2 regions of the Paraburkholderia lebeckiae genome follow, and region 2 is predicted to be linked to the other one. Evidence: predicted binding sites of a transcription regulator. Region 2 holds the regulator's gene; the other holds the start of a gene.
The links. Region 2 encodes FNR, which switches genes on or off when oxygen is low (the NO sensors DNR and NnrR bind a similar motif). Its sites were predicted from a motif close to TTGATNNNNATCAA; they were not measured.
Positions count from the first base shown of each region.

Region 1 (8,433 bases), 120 kb from region 2:
GGTCGTCAGTAAACTGTGGCAATTGACGAGCGCTGAGACTGGGCTCGTCGCGAGCAGCACCTATATCGGCTACTTTTTCGGCGCGTTCCTGTCGGGTGTGCTCGCCGACGTGATCGGCCGGCGCCGCATCATGATGAGCGCGCTCGCCATCTATTGCGTCGCGTCGCTCGCGAGCGCGACCGCGCACGACTGGCACACGTTCTTCGCGCTGCGCGTCGTCGCCGGCTTCGGTTCGGGCGCGGAGACGGTCGTGATCGCGCCGTTTCTCGCCGAGTTCGTGCCGCGCCGCTATCGCGGCATTTTCTGCGGCGCGCTGGTCGGCTTCATGTCGTTCGGCTATCTGACCTCGTCGATTCTCGGCTTCGCGGTCGTGCGCAACTTCGCCGACGGCTGGCGCTATCTGGCCGTGATCACGTCGCTGCCCGTCGTGATGCTGCTGTGGTGGCGCCGGACGCTGCCCGAATCGCCGCGCTGGCTCGAAAGCCAGGGCCGCGCGGCCGAAGCGAACGGCATCGTCGGCCGCATCGAAGCGGCGTTCGTCGAGCGCGGCATTGCGCTTGCGCCCGTGACTGCGAACCACGCGCTACACGCGGTGCCCACGCCGGCCTCGACGCCGGCGCGCGGCAACGCGTGGCGCAACGTGCTCACGCTGTGGTCGCCGCGACTCGCGCGCACGACCGCGGTCAGCTGGCTGATGTGGTTCTCGGTCGCGTTCGCGTACTACTCGTTCTTCTCGTGGATCCCGAGCCTGCTCGTCAAGGAAGGGCTGACGATGACGAAGAGCTTCGGCTATTCGATTGCAATCTATGGCGCGCAGATTCCCGGCTACTTCTCGGCGGCGTGGCTCAACGAGAAGATCGGGCGTAAGGCGGTGGTCGCTTCCTACATGCTGCTCGGCGGCATCGCCGCGATCACGCTCGCGTTTTCTCACACCGGCATACAGATCATGACGGCGGGCATCGCGCTGTCGTTTTTCATGAACGGCGCATTCGCCGGCGTCTACGCTTACACGCCGGAAGTGTTTCCGACCGCGATACGCACGACGGGCACGGGCTCGTCGTCATCGTTCGGCCGCATCGGCTCGGTCAGCGCGCCGATCCTCGTCGGCCTCGTTTATCCGCTGTCCGGTTTCCCCGGTGTATTCGCGATGACCACGACGGTGCTGGTGATCGGCGCATGCGTGGTGTTCTTCCTCGGCATCGAAACGCGCAACCGCTCGCTCGAAGATATCGAGGCGAGCGAACTCGAACCGGCTCGCGACGCGCGAGGCCAGCTGAACTCCACCCGCATGCACGGCTGAACGCACTGCGACTTTTCACACTTTCCGATGCAAACGCGATGCAAATGATGAAAGGCAACCTGACCGAACCCGCACCGCACGAAACGCAGATGCTGGATATCGCAGACCTCGAGCGTCTCGCGCTGGCGATGCGCCTGAAGAACCAACCTCTCGAGCTGTTCCGCGCGGTTCACGCGGTGGCGGCAAAGGCGATAGGCCTAAGCCTGTTCACGATCATGTCCTACGATGCGCGGCGTCATGAGGTCGAGCGGGTCTACACGAACATGCCGGACGTCTACCCACTGGGTGGCCGCAAAAAGAAGCAAGGCACCGCGTGGGCGCGACAGATACTTCAGGATCGGAAGCCGTTTCGTGCGGCCACGTCGCAAGGCATTCGCGAGGTCTTCGACGATCATGCGGTGATGACGGCTATCGGTCTCGGCTCGATCCTGAACATTCCGATCGCCTATGATGGCGTGTGCATCGGTACGATGAACCTGACCCACAAGGAAGGCTGGTACACCAGCCGTCATGAAAGCATAGGCCTCCTGATCGGCGCCTTCCTTGCCCCCGCTCTGCTCAAGCAGAATACGGCGTCCCCCGCTTGCGCCGCCCGTTCATGAAAACACCATCCGACCTGCAAAACTATCGAGCGGTGACCCATCCCGCCGTCTCGCAAGGCCGCTGGGTGCTGGTCTTCGTGCTCGGCTACCTCGCGCTGATCGCCGATGGCGCCGACGTGATGATGTACGGCCTCACCCTGTCGCGCATCAAGGACGATTTCGGGCTGACCAATGTCGAAGCGGGCGCGCTCGGCAGCCTGACCTTGCTCGGCATGGCGATCGGCGGCATCGTCGGCGGCTGGTTGAGCGATCGTCTCGGCCGCGTGCGGGTCATCGCATGGGCGCTCGCGCTGTTCTCGCTCGGCGCGGGGATGCTCGGGTTCACGCACAGCTTCGTCGAATTCGCGGCGGTGCGCTTTATCAGTTCGCTCGGCATTGGCTGCATGGTGCTGGTCACCACGCTCGTGGCCGAATATGTGCCGACCGAACGGCGCTCGCTGGTACTCGGCATGCTGCAAACCGGCATTTCGGCCGGCTATATCGTCGTGATCGCCCTCAGCAACTGGATCCTGCCGCAGTACGGCTGGCGCACGCTGTACTACGTGTCTGCCGTGCCGGTGCTGCTCGCATTCGCGATCAAGTTCGCGGTGCCCGAACCGGCGGCATGGCTCGCTAGCCGGGCTGCCGACCGTGCGAGCAAAACGCGGCTCGTCGACAATCGCTACGCGCAGATTTTCCGCGACCGCCAGGCGCGCACGATATTCATCCTGTGGACCTTCGCGTCAGTCTTCGTGCTCTCCGGTTTTTACGGCCTGAACAACTGGCTGCCGACGTATCTCGAGAAGGAATTGCACATCAAGTTCAGCTCGCTGACCGGCTATATGATCGGCACATACATGGTCGCCTTCATCGGCAAGATCTTCGCGGGCTGGCTCGGTGACCGCTGGAGCCGGCGCGGCGTGTACGTGCTGGGCTGCATCGGTGCGGCACTCTTTCTGCCCGTGATCATTTTCTGGCATACCCGCGACAACATTTCCACGCTGATGCTTTTCTTCGGCTTTCTGTACGGCGTGCCGCTCGGCACGATCGGCACGTTCATGTCGGAGAGTTTTGCGACGCCGGTGCGCGGCACCGCGGTGGGCGGCTCGTATAATCTCGGGCGCTTCTGTTCGGGGGCGGCGCCGATTGTCATCGGTTTCATCGCGACGCAGTTCTCGATCGGTCTCGGCTTTTTGGTGGTCGGCGCGGTGTTCTTTTTGAGCGGCGTGACTGCATTGTTCGTTCCCGACCGGCTATACGACACGCAGCATTAAATCGACGCGAAAATGACGAAATCATGTCGTGTCGATGAATGGCCCAGGTTCCGGCGCTAAAACTGGGTCGCCGGATAGCCCGGGCACCACGAGGAAGTATTACTGCGTTCCGGGGACAATGTTTGCAATGGTCCAGTTGTTCGTCGTTACGAGCACATAGTCGCCATTGACACCCAGCCATTTATGCCCGCGCGGCGGCGCATTGAGGCCGTGTCCACGCCAGTCGTCCATCATGAAGTTGTAGTTGCGATATTCGGCCGGCACACGTTGACCTTTATGCCAGTCACGGTGCGGAATCGACGGCATCACCTGCTGACGGCCCGTACCGGCCATCTGGCCGCCACCCTCGTCCTTGGGCGGCCCAGCCGCAATCGCGAGCGCGGACATACCGGCAAATGACAAGGCGACGAGTTGCGCAACAAAGCGATTATTCATGTTCGAACCTCCGTGCGGTGGTAGAAAGCCCCGAGCATTCACGCGATTGACGTGAAAAGTGATCGTCCAGCTACTCGCAGATTCATTAACTCGAACTTCATTGCAGCGATTGCTGGTGTATCGAATGTAATCTTTGCAAATCGCGAGATATCAAATTCGATAATTCAGGCGCGAAGTCGTTAAAAAGTATAGTAAAAGGAAGTTCGACTTCAAGCCGGACATGCCCACCACTAGCGCGTGCGTCAACCCGGCGATTAGCGGGGCGATTCGATTCGTCGCGTCGATCGTCTGGACGGATCGCGCCTTCCTGGCGGCGGCGGACGCGCGCCGCGCTGTCGCCCGCTCGCCACTTCAGCGAGCGGGCGACACTTTGCCAGTCACCGGCCAGATTGATTCGCTTGACTGATCAATAGTCGACCGCATCGCGGATGATCGGGCAGGTCATGCAGTGACCGCCGCCACGTCCACGGCCCAGCTCCGCACCGACGATCGTAATCACCTCGATGCCCTGCTTGCGCAACAGCGTGTTCGTGTACGTGTTGCGGTCGTATGCATAGACGACGCCCGGGGACGCGCACACGAGGTTCGCACCGCTATCCCACTGCGTGCGCTCGCGTTGATAGTCGCTGCCGCCCGCCTCGACCACGCGCAGATGCTTCAGCCCGAGCGCCTCGGCGACGACGTCGGTGAACGGCTTGTTTTCGGCGTGCAATTCGACGCCGCTCGGATGGCTGCTCGGCCGATACGAATAGGTGCGCGTCTTCGCCATGAAGTCCGGGGCGACCAGCACGCAATCGCGATCGGCGAACGTGAACACGGTATCGAGGTGCATTGCCGCGCGAATCTTCGGCATCGCCGCGACGATCACGCGCTCGGCCGCGCCCTTCTTGAACAGCGTTGCCGCCAGTTGACTGATGGCCTGCCGCGAGGTGCGCTCGCTCATGCCGATCAGCACGACACCCTTGCCGATCGGCATCACATCGCCGCCTTCCAGCGTGGCGAGACCGTGGTCCTGAGTCGGGTCGCCCCACCAGACGTTGACCTTGGCCGCGAAATCGGGGTGGAACTTGTAGATCGCCGTGGTCAGGATCGTCTCCTCGTGGCGGGCCGGCCAGTACAGCGCATTCAGCGTGACGCCCCCATAGATCCAGCACGTCGTGTCGCGCGTGTACAGCGTGTTCGGCAGCGGCGGCAGCAGATATTCGGTGCCGCCCGCCGCTTCTTTCGCGACCTCCAGCGCCTTGCCGCCGTGCGCTTCCGGGAAGTCGTGAGTGGATAGCCCGCCAATCAGCGTTTCGGCCAGCTTGCGATTGTCGAGCCCTTCCAGATAGCTTCTCAATTCATCGATAAAGCCGAGGCCGACCTGATTCGGCACCACCTGGTTGTCGAGAATCCACTTCTTGCCTTCGGGCACCGCGACCGTTTCGGCGAGCAGATTGTGCATCTCCACCACTTCGACGCCGCGGTCGCGCATCTTCGTGACGAAGTCGAAGTGGTCGCGCTTCGCGTTCTCGACCCACAGTACGTCGTCGAACAGCAGTTCATCGCAATTGCTCGGGGTAAGACGCTGATGCGCGAGCCCCGGTGCGCAGACCATCACTTTGCGCAGCTGCCCGACTTCCGAGTAGACACCCAATTCACCCGCTTTCGCGTCCGTGTTCGCCATGATGATCTCCTGAATGCCAATGTTGGCCCGCTCTGTTCAATCGGATTTCACTAAAACTAAATCTCGATCCTTCCGGTTACGAGGCCATAGATGCCGATGATCGCGCCAATGATCGCAACGATAAAAATGATCCAGTCGGAAGCGATGAAGACATTCTTGTTCTGCTCGCGCCGAGCCCAAATATAAAGCGCCGTTCCTGGGGCATACAGGACGGCGGAAAGCAGAATGAATTTCAGGCCACCCGCCCAGATCATGAAGACCGTATAGATCGAGGCGATTGCGGCCATGATCAAGTCACGCCGGCGCTCGTCGGCGCGCGCGTCGTAACCATCGCCGCGATTCGCGTTCATGCAGCCGAACGCCGCGACGAAGAGGTACGGAATCAACGACATCGCGCTCGTCAGATTCAGCATCAGCGCGAACGCATCGCGCGAGAAGTAGGTGCTGATGACGAGCAGCTGCACCACGATGTTGGTCAGCCACAATGCATTGGCAGGTACCTTGTTAGCGTTTTCCCTCGCGAATACGGCGGGCATGTCTTCAGTCTTTGCCGCCGTGAACAAGACTTCGGCGCAGATCAGCGACCAGGCGAGATAAGCGCCCAGTACCGAAATCAGCAGGCCTATGCTGACGAAAACCGCGCCCCAATGACCGACCACCGCTTCGAGCACCGCCGCCATCGACGGTTGCCGCATGGCCGCGATGTCCACGCGCTGAAGCACGGCGTAAGGCAGCATCGTCACGAGCACCATCAGCGAGGTCACGACGACGAAGCCGAGAATCGTCGACTGTCCGACATCGGAGCGCTTCTTCGCATAACGGGAATAAACGCTCGCCCCTTCGATACCGATGAACACGAACACCGTGACCAGCATCGTGGTCCGCACCTGCTCGAGGATATTGCCTTCGAGTCCACCGCCATAGAGGTTGGCCTGGAACAGGTCCAACCGGAAGCCGAAGATCAGGATCAAGATGAACACCAGAATCGGAATGACCTTGGCGACCGTGACGATACTGTTGATGAAGGCCGCCTGCTGCACGCCCTTCAGGATCATGAAATGAAATAGCCAGATGCCGATCGATGCAACGACGATAGCGACGACCGTATTGCCGTCACCGAACACGGGAAAAAACGCACCGAGTGTCGACTTGATCAGCACCCAGTAAGAAACGTTGCCGATACAGCTACCGATCCAATAGCCAAATGCGGAGAGAAAACCCGGATAGTCGCCAAAGCCCGCTTTCGCATACGCAAACACGCCGGCGTCCAGTTCGGGTTTTCGTTCGGCCAGCGCCTGAAATACGCGCGCCAGCATATACATGCCCGTGCCCGCAATCAGCCAGGCAATCACGGCACCCAACGGACCGGTGGCATTGGCAAAAGTGCGCGGCAGGGAAAAGATCCCGGCTCCGACCATGCCGCCCACCACCATCCCGGTGAGTTGCATTTTTGACAGCTTTTGTGGAGTGGACGCCATTCGGATTCCTTTTAGTTACCTTTTTAACAAGGATCTTTAATCAGATTCGAACGAAACGTGTCTCTCGGCCAATCTTGCTGTTGATCAGCCGTGCTACTCTGCAACCACCACACGAAAAGAATGGTCTGTCCGTTGGCGTTTGTCAATTTATCGAAGACAAGGTAACGGACTGTGGCTCGCTATGCGATCGAATCCATCGATGCTGCGTTGCCGAATCTGGTTGAATGCGCGAATTAGCAATTCACCACGCATCTGAATCGCTCGCATCGATAAGTCGCACTGAATATCGATGATTTAACAATGATGCGACCTGCCGCATCACCGCCGCGGTTTTCTCAAATGATGGGGAATCGCTGAAGCGAGCTGAACCGGTGGTCGTTCAGAACTACTGAGAAGCACCAGAGCCACAGCTCGAAATGGCGCGCGGGGGTCATTAATAGTGCAAACCCGATGGCGATTTCGTAATGGCGGGCTTTGTGAATTTTTCTGACGGAATCGCCCGCGTGGCCGCGCCGCAAGACGTCCAACTATGACTCGTGCAACTTCCTCAACGTCAGCCGCGCTTCGAGACCGCCGCCGACGCGGTTGTGCAGCGTAAGCGTCGCGTCCATCGCGAGCGCGAGTTGCCGCGCGATCGCGAGCCCCAGCCCCGTGCCGCCCGTTTGACGATTGCGCGACCCTTCGAGCCGCACGAACGGCTCGAACACCGTCTCCAGCGACTCGGCTGGAATGCCGGGACCGCGATCGAGCACCGACACGGTAGCCTCGCCATCGTGCAACGCCCCGATATCGATCTGCGCGGCGCCGCCGTACCTCAGCGCGTTGTCGACCAGATTGCCGACGATGCGCTTCAACGCCTGCGGACGCATCGTCAGCGACTGGCCGAAGTGGCCCTGCAGTGACACTTGCTGACCCGCGTCGACGTAATCGCAGACCAGGCTGTCGAACAGCGCATCGGGATCGATGCGGCGCGGCACCTCGGTCGTGCCATGCATCGTGCGCGCATAGGTGACCCCTTCCTTGACCAGCGCCTCCATTTCCCGCAGATCCTGGCGCAGCTTTGCGGCCTCGCTGTCGTTGTCCATCGTGTCGACACGCAGACGCATGCGCGTGATCGGCGTCTGCAAATCGTGCGAAATCGCCGCGAGAATCTGCATGCGCTCGGTCATGTACGTGGCGATCCGGTCCTGCATCGCGTTGAACGCGCGCGCGGCGCGCGCCACTTCAGACGGACCGGCTTCGGGCAGACGCTCGGCCTTCAGGTCGGGGCCGAGCGTGTCGGCCGCGACTGCGAGCTGATTGAGCGGGCGCGTCGCGAGCCGTACCGCCAGCCAGCAGCAGGCCGCGAGCACGAGCAGCTGCAGCGTCAGCACGAGCGGCAGCCAGCGCGACAACGGGGCGCCGGGCATCGGCCGCAGGTCGATGGTGAGCGGCGTGCCGTCGCTCAGTTTCAGGTGCACCTGCAGACGCTCGCGATCGCCCGGCACTGCATTGACGGTCAATGGATAACGCGTGCCGATGCCATCGCCGATCGACTGCGCGACGCGCGCCGACAGGTTCGCGTCGACCGGGGCGCCTGGCATGCCCGGGCCGAGCATGAACTCATAGCTGCGCCGCGCGAGCCGCGGCAGCCACTGGGCGCGCTCGTCGGGCGGCAGATGATCGAGCAGCGCGACCGAGCTCGCCACTTCGCGCTCGA
Region 1 covers NZ_JACHDK010000004.1:93,070-101,502, forward strand. Annotated here, with positions in the region: gene HDG39_RS09605 (MFS transporter) at 1-1,300, shown strand, start outside; gene HDG39_RS09610 (GAF domain-containing protein) at 1,339-1,902, shown strand; gene HDG39_RS09615 (MFS transporter) at 1,899-3,155, shown strand; gene HDG39_RS09620 (RcnB family protein) at 3,255-3,590, opposite strand; gene arcA (arginine deiminase) at 3,997-5,256, opposite strand; gene HDG39_RS09630 (basic amino acid/polyamine antiporter) at 5,313-6,734, opposite strand; gene HDG39_RS09635 (ATP-binding protein) at 7,262-8,433, opposite strand, start outside.
Region 1: the regulator FNR is predicted to act here: its motif matches at 6,867-6,880, upstream of HDG39_RS09630 (basic amino acid/polyamine antiporter).

Region 2 (8,433 bases):
CGCCTCGCGCATCAGCTCGCGCGGCGCATCGAGCGCGCGGCTGGCGAATTCTTGCGCCGCGCCCGCCGGTTCCGGCTCGAAAGCCACATCGGCATTGTCCGACCACTTGCCGTGCCCTACTACGCAGCAGGCTTCGAGCGTGGCGCCTGTCAGCTTCGCGAGCTTCAGCGCCTCGGCAAAGGCGCGCTGCGCGCTGGGACTGTCGTCGAGCGCAACCAGAATTCGTGCATACATGTTGGACTCCCTGTGAAAGCGCTGGCATGAACCGAAGCGGTGCCGTCGCGCGGCTTGACGCAGGTCAATGGGTCTTTATCGGCTTGTTCCGTGATTACTTAATCAACTGCATGCCTGCGACCTTCGAAGCCGTCACGTCGAAAGTGGCCGTGTACTCGCACTCGGCTACATACCCCATCGCCAGCCATGCACTAGGAATATTCCTACAACATTACCCGAACTCCTAGCGCCGCTTAAATCCCCGCCGATATATTTCTGAGATGAGGTCGCCAATACTGGTCGGTATGGACACCGCCCCGCCAGCCACCTTATCGAGAGTCTTCCTCGTCGACGATGCGACCGAGGTCCGGCGCCGGCTTGCTCGCCTGATCGCGCTGATTCCCGGCATCGAAATCGCCGGCGAGTCCGCCGGCGTCGAGCACGCGTTCGACGACATCGTCGCGAGTCGCGCCGATGTCGCGGTGCTGGACCCGTGCTTCTCGGGCAAGACCAATCTGCTGCTGCTCGCGGCGCTGTCGCGGGTGCGGCCGTCCATCGTCAGCATCGTGTTGACCAATCATTGCGCGACGGCGTTTCGCCGAGCGTGCGAAGCGGCGGGCGCCGACTTCTTCTTCGACAAGACCTCGGAGTTCGAACTCGCCTGCCGTGCCATCGAAGCGATTGCGTATGCGCGTCGTGCGCATCCGGTCTGACCGCCAGGAGCCGATCATGCAAGTTGCCGCAGTCTGTGAACCCCGCCACGACGCGCCCCGCACTTCGCACGTCGTACCGATCCACGTCGTGCCACGCACCGCGGCGGCACGCCACGCCGCGCCGCGCTGCTCGACCTGCGCGATGCGCGCGATCTGCATGCCGCCCGAGCTGACATCCGACGAACTGAGCCGACTCGACACGTTGATCTGCTCGACGCGCTCGATCAAACGCGGTGATGCGCTGTATCGCGCGGGCGATGCGTTTCAAAGCATCTACGCGATCCGCGCCGGGTCGTTCAAGACCGTGGTCATGCATCGCGACGGCCGCGAGCACGTGACTGGCTTCCAGATTGCCGGCGACTCGCTCGGCCTCGACGGCATCGGCGCGGGCAAGCAGAATTGCGATGCGATCGCGCTCGAAGACAGCGTCGCGTGCATCATTCCGTTCGCGCAGCTCGAGGCGATCTGTCGCGAGATGAAGCCGATGCAGCATCACATCTATCAGATGATGAGCAGCGAGATCGTGCGCGAATCGAGCCAGATGATGCTGCTCGGCACGATGACCGCCGAACAGCGCGTCGCGACGTTTCTGCTGAATCTGTCGAAGCGCTTCAAGGCGCGCGGCTTTTCCGCGGCGGAGTTTCATTTGCGCATGACCCGCGAGGAAATCGGCTGCTTTCTGGGCATGAAGCTCGAAACGGTGAGCCGGATGTTCTCGAAGTTCCAGCGCGAGCGCCTCGTCAAAGCGAACGGCAAAACGATCCGCATCGAAGACGCGGAAGGACTGGCTCGGGTTTGAACGCCGACGCGACGCTCGCCTCACGTTCGTTCGCGGGACATGCCGGGTGGAACAAGCGCTCCCGAACTGATATAACTCGGTGCATCGCGGTGCGCGGCCTTGCGTGACCGCCCGGAGGAGCGATGGGTCTGTCGAGCGGCGAGTCTTCCTGCTTCACCGGTGCGGCGTCCGTGTCGGACGTGCCCGTCGAGGATCGCTATTTCATGTTGATCGAAGCGGTTCAGGACTATGCGATCTTCATGCTCGACGTGTCCGGCCGCGTGACCAGCTGGAATTCCGGCGCACAGCGCATCAAGGGCTACACGCCCGAAGAAATCATCGGCCAGCATTTCTCGAAGTTCTATACCCCGGAAGACATCGCGGCCGGCAAGCCCGCTCGCGAACTGGAAACCGCCGCAGCCGTAGGCCGCGCCGAGGACGAGGCCTGGCGCGTACGTCGCGACGGCTCGCGTTTCTGGGCCAACGTGGTCGTTTCCGCAGTGCACGACGCGTCGGGCGCGCTGCTCGGCTTCGCCAAGATCACGCGCGACCTGACCGAACGTATGCGCCTCGCGGAACTCGAACGCGCGAATCAGGTATCCACGCACGTGCAGATCGCCCGCGAAAACGAGCAGAAACGTATTGCGCGCGAACTGCACGACGATCTCGGCCAACGACTGACCGCGCTGAAAATGAGCGTCGCGCTGCTCGAAGCGAAGCTGAAAAGCCAGGCCGACACCGAGCCGCTGGCCGCGCAGACGCATGAACTGCAAAAGCAGATCGACTGGATGGCCGCTTCGCTGCGGCGTATCGCCGCCGATCTGCGGCCCCCGCTGCTCGACGACCTCGGGCTCGCCGCCGCGCTCGACTGGCTGGCCGAAGACTTCACGAAACGCTACAACGTGCGCTCGAGCGTGCATCTCGAACCGGCCGAGCCGGTGTGCGGCGAATTCGCGGCGACGGCGCTGTTTCGCATCGTTCAGGAGGCGTTGACGAACGTCGCGCGGCACGCCAAGGCCGGGCGCGTTCGCATCGACATGACCTGCGCGGGCTCCATCGTGTCGCTCGATATCGAGGATGACGGCGTGGGTGTCGCGCTGGATCGGTCGTGGGGAACAGATTCATTCGGTCTGCTCGGCATTCGCGAACGCGTACGGCAGTTGCGCGGCAACGTGTCGTTCGCCAGCTCGCCGGGCCATGGCTTCAGGATCTCGATCCAGATACCGGCCGACGCGCTCGCGTAATGTTCACGCGCTGCCGCGCCCCGCTGTCGCGGGTTACTCTGCAGGCGCATCCTCGGTGCTTTGCTCGCGCATGAGCAGCACCGGACAGGTCGAGAAACGCAGCACCCGCTCCGCCACGCTGCCGATCACGAGGCGCCGCACGCCGCGTCGCCCATGCGTGCCCAGCACAAGCAGATCGGCGTGGATCTGCTCGCCGTGGCGCAGCACGATCGCGGCGACGTCGTCGGACAGGCTCTCCGACTCGATCATTTCAGGGCGGCAAGGCACATCGGCGGCGGCGCAGGCCTGTTCGGCCTCCTCCAGCACCGATTGGCCGTCCTGGCGCAACGCCTCGACGAGCGTGAGCGGGTCGTAATAGCCGGCATAGGAAAAGAGCGGCGTCTTGTCGACCACATAAACCGGATGCACGACGCCCTTCGTCAACGCGGCGAGATTCACCGCTTCTTTCAGCGCGCGTTTCGAGAAAGTACTGCCGTCTAGCGCGACGAGGATATGTTGGTACATGCCGATTCTCCACTGAGGTTGGATTTGTCAACGCGCGTGGCGCGCTCCTGCTACAGATAAAAGGGCCCGCCCGGACTGCCCAGATATGGCTCCCGCCACTCGCCGTGCGGCACGTCGTCCGCCCGCAACGACGACGCGCCGCGCGGACACACGAGCACGGGACACGCCGCGTCGCGCAGCGTGCGCGACGTCACGTGCCCCGGCAACGGATGCGGCGCGCCGCGCATGCCGTGCGAACCCATCACGATCAGGTCCGCGTGCCAGCGTTGCGCTTCGTCGAGAATCGCGCTCGACGCATCGCCGGAATCGTCGTCGAACTCGAGCAACGCGGTTTCGGCCGCGCGCCGGCTTTGTTCGAGCATCGCCGCGCCGCGCCGCAAGACATCGATTCGATGCTGCGACACGACTTCGAACGGTAACCATTCGCACCACGCGAACCGGTCGTCGGCCGCGTAGACGACCTTGATGCGCGCGTCGGGCCGCGCTACCGCGAGCGCGGTGCGCAGCGCGTCGAGCGCGGTGTCGCTGCCATCGATCGCGACCAGCACGCGGCTCACCGCCGACGCATCGCTCGTGTCGGTTGACCTCGCCGGCATGTACAGCACCGGACGCGCGATCGACGCGACCAGTTCCTCGGGATCGATACGGCTGTCCCAGCGATGTTCACGCGGATGCGCGGCCACCGCGACCAGATCCGCGTCCCATTGCGTCGCCGTGTGGGCGAGCGCTTCGGCCGCGCCCTGATGCAGCGCGGTGAGATCCACGATCTCGGCGTCGGTCGCCGCGACGACGCCGTGCAACGCGATCACCGTGTCGCGCAGCGCGGCCTGCGCGCCGTGCAGCATCGCGCGATGCGCCTCGCACCAGTCCGGATAGCTAAGCATCAGCGTCGGATAAAGCGCGGCCGGATTGCAAACGATATCGACGAGACGAAAGCGCGCATCCGCCGCGACGAACTGCCGGGCGACGCGCGTGCCGAGCGGCAGTCCGCTGCCGCCCGCGGACGCGATCATCACGCGGTGGAAGGTGTTGCGCTCGGCAGCAGTATTCATCGGCTCTCCTCGGATCGTCGCACCGCGAGGCGGCGCGCCGACCGCGTCGCTTCACACCTCGGCCCGTGACGGGGACGCCAACGGTTCGCGCTTACATGATGAACGCCGACGCGGCGCGCGGCTTGATCTGTATCAAGCGTCAACGGCTCGCTAGCGGATCACGGGCGGACCGCGAGCACCGCCGCACCGGTCAGGTTGCCGTTGCGCAGATCGTCGAGCGCGCGGTTCGCGTCGCGCAACGCGTAAGTCGTCGTCTCGATCGCGAGCTGCATCTCGGCGGCGCTGCGCATGAACTGAAGCCCATCGTCGCGGGTCAGATTCGCGACCGACACCACGCGCCGCTCGCCCCACAGAAACGCGTAAGGGAACGACGGAATGTCGCTCATATGAATGCCGCCGCACACCACCACGCCGCCTTTCGCGACCGCCTGCAACGCCAGCGGCACCAGTGCGCCGACCGGCGCGAACAGCAGCGCGGCGTCGAGTTCGCCGGGCGCTGCCTCGTCGCTGCCGCCGGCCCATGCTGCGCCGAGGCGCAGTGCGAGTTGCTGGGCCGCGTGGTCGCCGGGACGCGTGAACGCATAGACGGTGCGCTGCTGGTGACGCGCCACCTGCGCGACGAGATGCGCGGCCGCGCCGAAACCGTAGATGCCGATCCGTTCGGCGTCGCCCGCCATGCTCAACGTGCGATAGCCGATCAGACCCGCGCACAGCAGCGGCGCGGCCTCGATATCGCTGTAGTGCGGCGGCAGATGAAAGCAGTAGCGGCTATCGGCGACCGTGCGCTCGGCGTAGCCGCCGTCGATCGTGTAGCCGGTGAAGCCGGCGTCGTCGCAGAGATTTTCGCGGGCGGACAGACAGTAGCGGCAGTGGCCGCAGGTGCGCCCGACCCACGGCACGCCGACCCGCTCGCCCACCGTGAAACCGCTGACGCCCGCGCCCAATTCGGCCACCACGCCGACGATTTCGTGGCCGGGAATCACCGGCCGCTTTGGATGCTCGAGCTCGCGGTCGACCAGATGCAGGTCCGTGCGGCACACGCCGCACGCATGAACGTCGATCAGGATCTCGCCAGCACCGGGCCGCGGATCAGGCACTTCCCGCTCGGTCAGCGTCGCCGAGCTGCCGTCGAACACCATCGCTCGCATCGGGTTCTCCTTCAGAAGCTTCGGCGGCGACGAGCTGCCGTCATGGCAGACAGCGAGGCGTGCGCCGTTTTCATCAGCATAGGCGCGCCATTGTGTCGCGCGATCGGGGCCTGCCGTAGACCGTTTGATCGAGGTCAATGAGGGCCGTTCCGCCGCCCGTACACTGATCTTATTCCTGATACGGGAGTACGTGCCGTGAATGCGCGAATCCGAAATGGTCTGCTCGTGTGCGCGGCGTCCGCGCTGACGGCCGGCGTCGCCCATGGCGAGCCCGAGCCGAGCGCGCTCGTCGATCAGCAGCACTGCATGTTTTGCCATACGCGCGATGCGCCGTTTCTCGCGCCGTCGTTTCAGCAGATCGCCGAGCGCTATCGCAACGTGCCAGACGCGCAGACGATGCTGGAGCACAAGCTGCGACTCGGCGGCAAGGCGCACTGGGGCGATACGCCGATGCCGCCGCCGGCCGAGCGCGGCGGGCCCTTATCGGCGCAGGACGCGCACACGCTCGTGCAATGGGTACTTAGCCAATAAGCACTCGATGCGCACGCAGCGGGCCTGGCGCCGACGCGCGATGGCACTGGCAATGCGAATCAGTCATATATGTTGCGGGAGACTTGTCATGCGTTTGACCGTTCACCTCGACACGTTCGATCGTGTCAACCCGATGGCCTTCGCCATTCTCTGGCTCGACAAGGACACGCGGCAATGGTCGCGCGAAGGTCATTTCGGGCTGGAGTTGCCCGAATGGGGCGCGTTGCATATGGATTGCGGCAATACGCTGGTGTGCGCGCCGCATAGCACGGTGCCGGTCTGCGTGCTCGAGGGGTTCGATCTAAACCAGCTCGACGGACCGTTCGAAGGCGAGGTCGGCCGCGTGCAGTGGTGCGCCGAACGCGACCGCATGACGAGCGGCCACTGGCGGGTGCAATGTGTCGACGCCGAACAGACGGAACCGGAAAACGGCGTATTCGCAAGCGGCGAAGACGCCTGAATCGGTGAATCACAATCGAGGAGGCACCAAGTCGCCGCGCAGCAGATCCTGACAACAGCGTCGACAGGCGGCCTCGACGATCGCTCCTTAACCTGACCTTAAGGCCGGCAGTGTACGATCCTGTGTCAATAAAAACCTCTACTCACAGGCTCGTCTATGCATCTCTCAACTGAACCCCGCTATGACATCGTTGCACGTTTGCTCCATTGGCTCGTCGTCGGGCTGGTTGCCGCTCAGTTCGTGATCGGCTGGACGATGCCGGACGTGCACCGCGATACCGTGCCGAACGGCGAAATCGCGTGGCACCTTGGCGTGGGCACCGCACTGCTCGCAGCGATGGCGTGCCGCGTGCTGTGGCGTGCGACTCACCGGCCGCCGCCGGACAACCTGCCGCCGTTGTTTCGCATCGCCTCGAAAGTCGCACACCTGGCGCTGTACGTGCTGCTCGTGCTGGTGCCGCTGCTCGGCTGGATCAACGCTTCGTCACGCGCATGGACGGTTCGCCTCGCCGGATGGGTTCCGTTGCCTCCGCTGTCGGCGGCGGGCTCGTCATTCGGGCATGCAATGGGTGATGTTCACGGCGTTCTCGCGTGGGTGTTGTTCGGCGTCATCTGCCTGCACGTCGCAGCAGCGATGTTTCATCAGTTCGTCGCCGGCGACCGCGTTCTGCAGCGCATGAAATTCTAGCGCGGCCGCCGCTCCCCCTCGCCGCGTCGGATCAAAACATCAGGCAACAGCGCGACCCGGCCGAGGCCGGCGCGCCACCCTACATGGCAATCACCTTGCCGGGGTTCAGGATATTGTGCGGATCGAGCGCGAGCTTGATCGCCTTCATCGCGGCGAGTTCGGCCGGCGAGCGTGACAGGCCGAGCACGCTCAGCTTCTCCTCGCCGATCCCATGCTCGGCCGATACGGAGCCGCCCATTTCCCCCGTCAGTTCATAGACGACGCGCTTGACGTCGTCGATGGCCTCGTCGGTCCAGCCAGGTTCTTGCACCACCACGTGCAGATTGCCGTCGCCGAGATGCCCATAGACGAGGATCGTCGCTTGCGGCCAGCGCGCGCGCAACCGCTCGTCGCAACGCTGCGCCGCGTCGCCCGCCTGCGCGACCGCGAAGCTGATGTCGAACGAGATGCGTCCTGGGATCAGGCGCGGATATTCGGCTGGCGCGTCGCGAATCGCCCAGAACGCCGCGGCGTCCGCGTCCGATTGCGCGATTGCGGCGTCGGCGATCACGCCGGCATCGAGCATGTCGGCGAGGAACTCCTCGAAAGCCGCCGACTGCCGTTCCGGGTCCGCGCCGCAAGTCTCGAGCAATACGTAGTAGGCGTGATCGCTCGCGAGCGGCACGCGCAGTTCGGGCAGGCGTTGCCGCACGAAGTCGCAATAGCTGGGCCACATGACCTCGAAAGCGGATACGCCGGCCGGCAGCCGCTCCTGCGCGCGGCCTAGCAGCGTGGTCACCGCCGCGTAGTCCGGCATGCCGCACCATGCGGTCGAGATCGCGCGCGGCTTGGCCCGCAGGCGCAGCACCGCGCGCGTGATGACCGCGAGGGTGCCCTCGCTGCCCGTCAGCAGGTTGCGCAGGTCGTAGCCGGTATTGTTCTTGATCATCTTGCGCTCGCTGCCGATCACGCTGCCGTCGGCGAGCACCGCTTCGACATCGAGCACCTGGTCGCGCATCATCCCGTAGCGGATCACGCGATTGCCGCCCGCATTGGTCGCGATGTTGCCGCCGATCGTGCAACTGCCGCGCGCGCCGAGGTCGAGCGCGAACATGAGACCGGCG
Region 2 covers NZ_JACHDK010000004.1:208,502-216,934, reverse strand. Annotated here, with positions in the region: gene HDG39_RS10160 (universal stress protein) at 1-234, opposite strand, end outside; gene HDG39_RS10155 (response regulator) at 519-926, shown strand; gene fnr (fumarate/nitrate reduction transcriptional regulator Fnr) at 943-1,725, shown strand; gene HDG39_RS10145 (PAS domain-containing sensor histidine kinase) at 1,848-2,948, shown strand; gene HDG39_RS10140 (universal stress protein) at 2,982-3,452, opposite strand; gene HDG39_RS10135 (universal stress protein) at 3,503-4,504, opposite strand; gene HDG39_RS10130 (zinc-dependent alcohol dehydrogenase family protein) at 4,663-5,652, opposite strand; gene HDG39_RS10125 (c-type cytochrome) at 5,878-6,183, shown strand; gene HDG39_RS10120 (DUF3564 domain-containing protein) at 6,272-6,643, shown strand; gene HDG39_RS10115 (cytochrome b) at 6,800-7,330, shown strand; gene HDG39_RS10110 (FAD-binding oxidoreductase) at 7,410-8,433, opposite strand, start outside.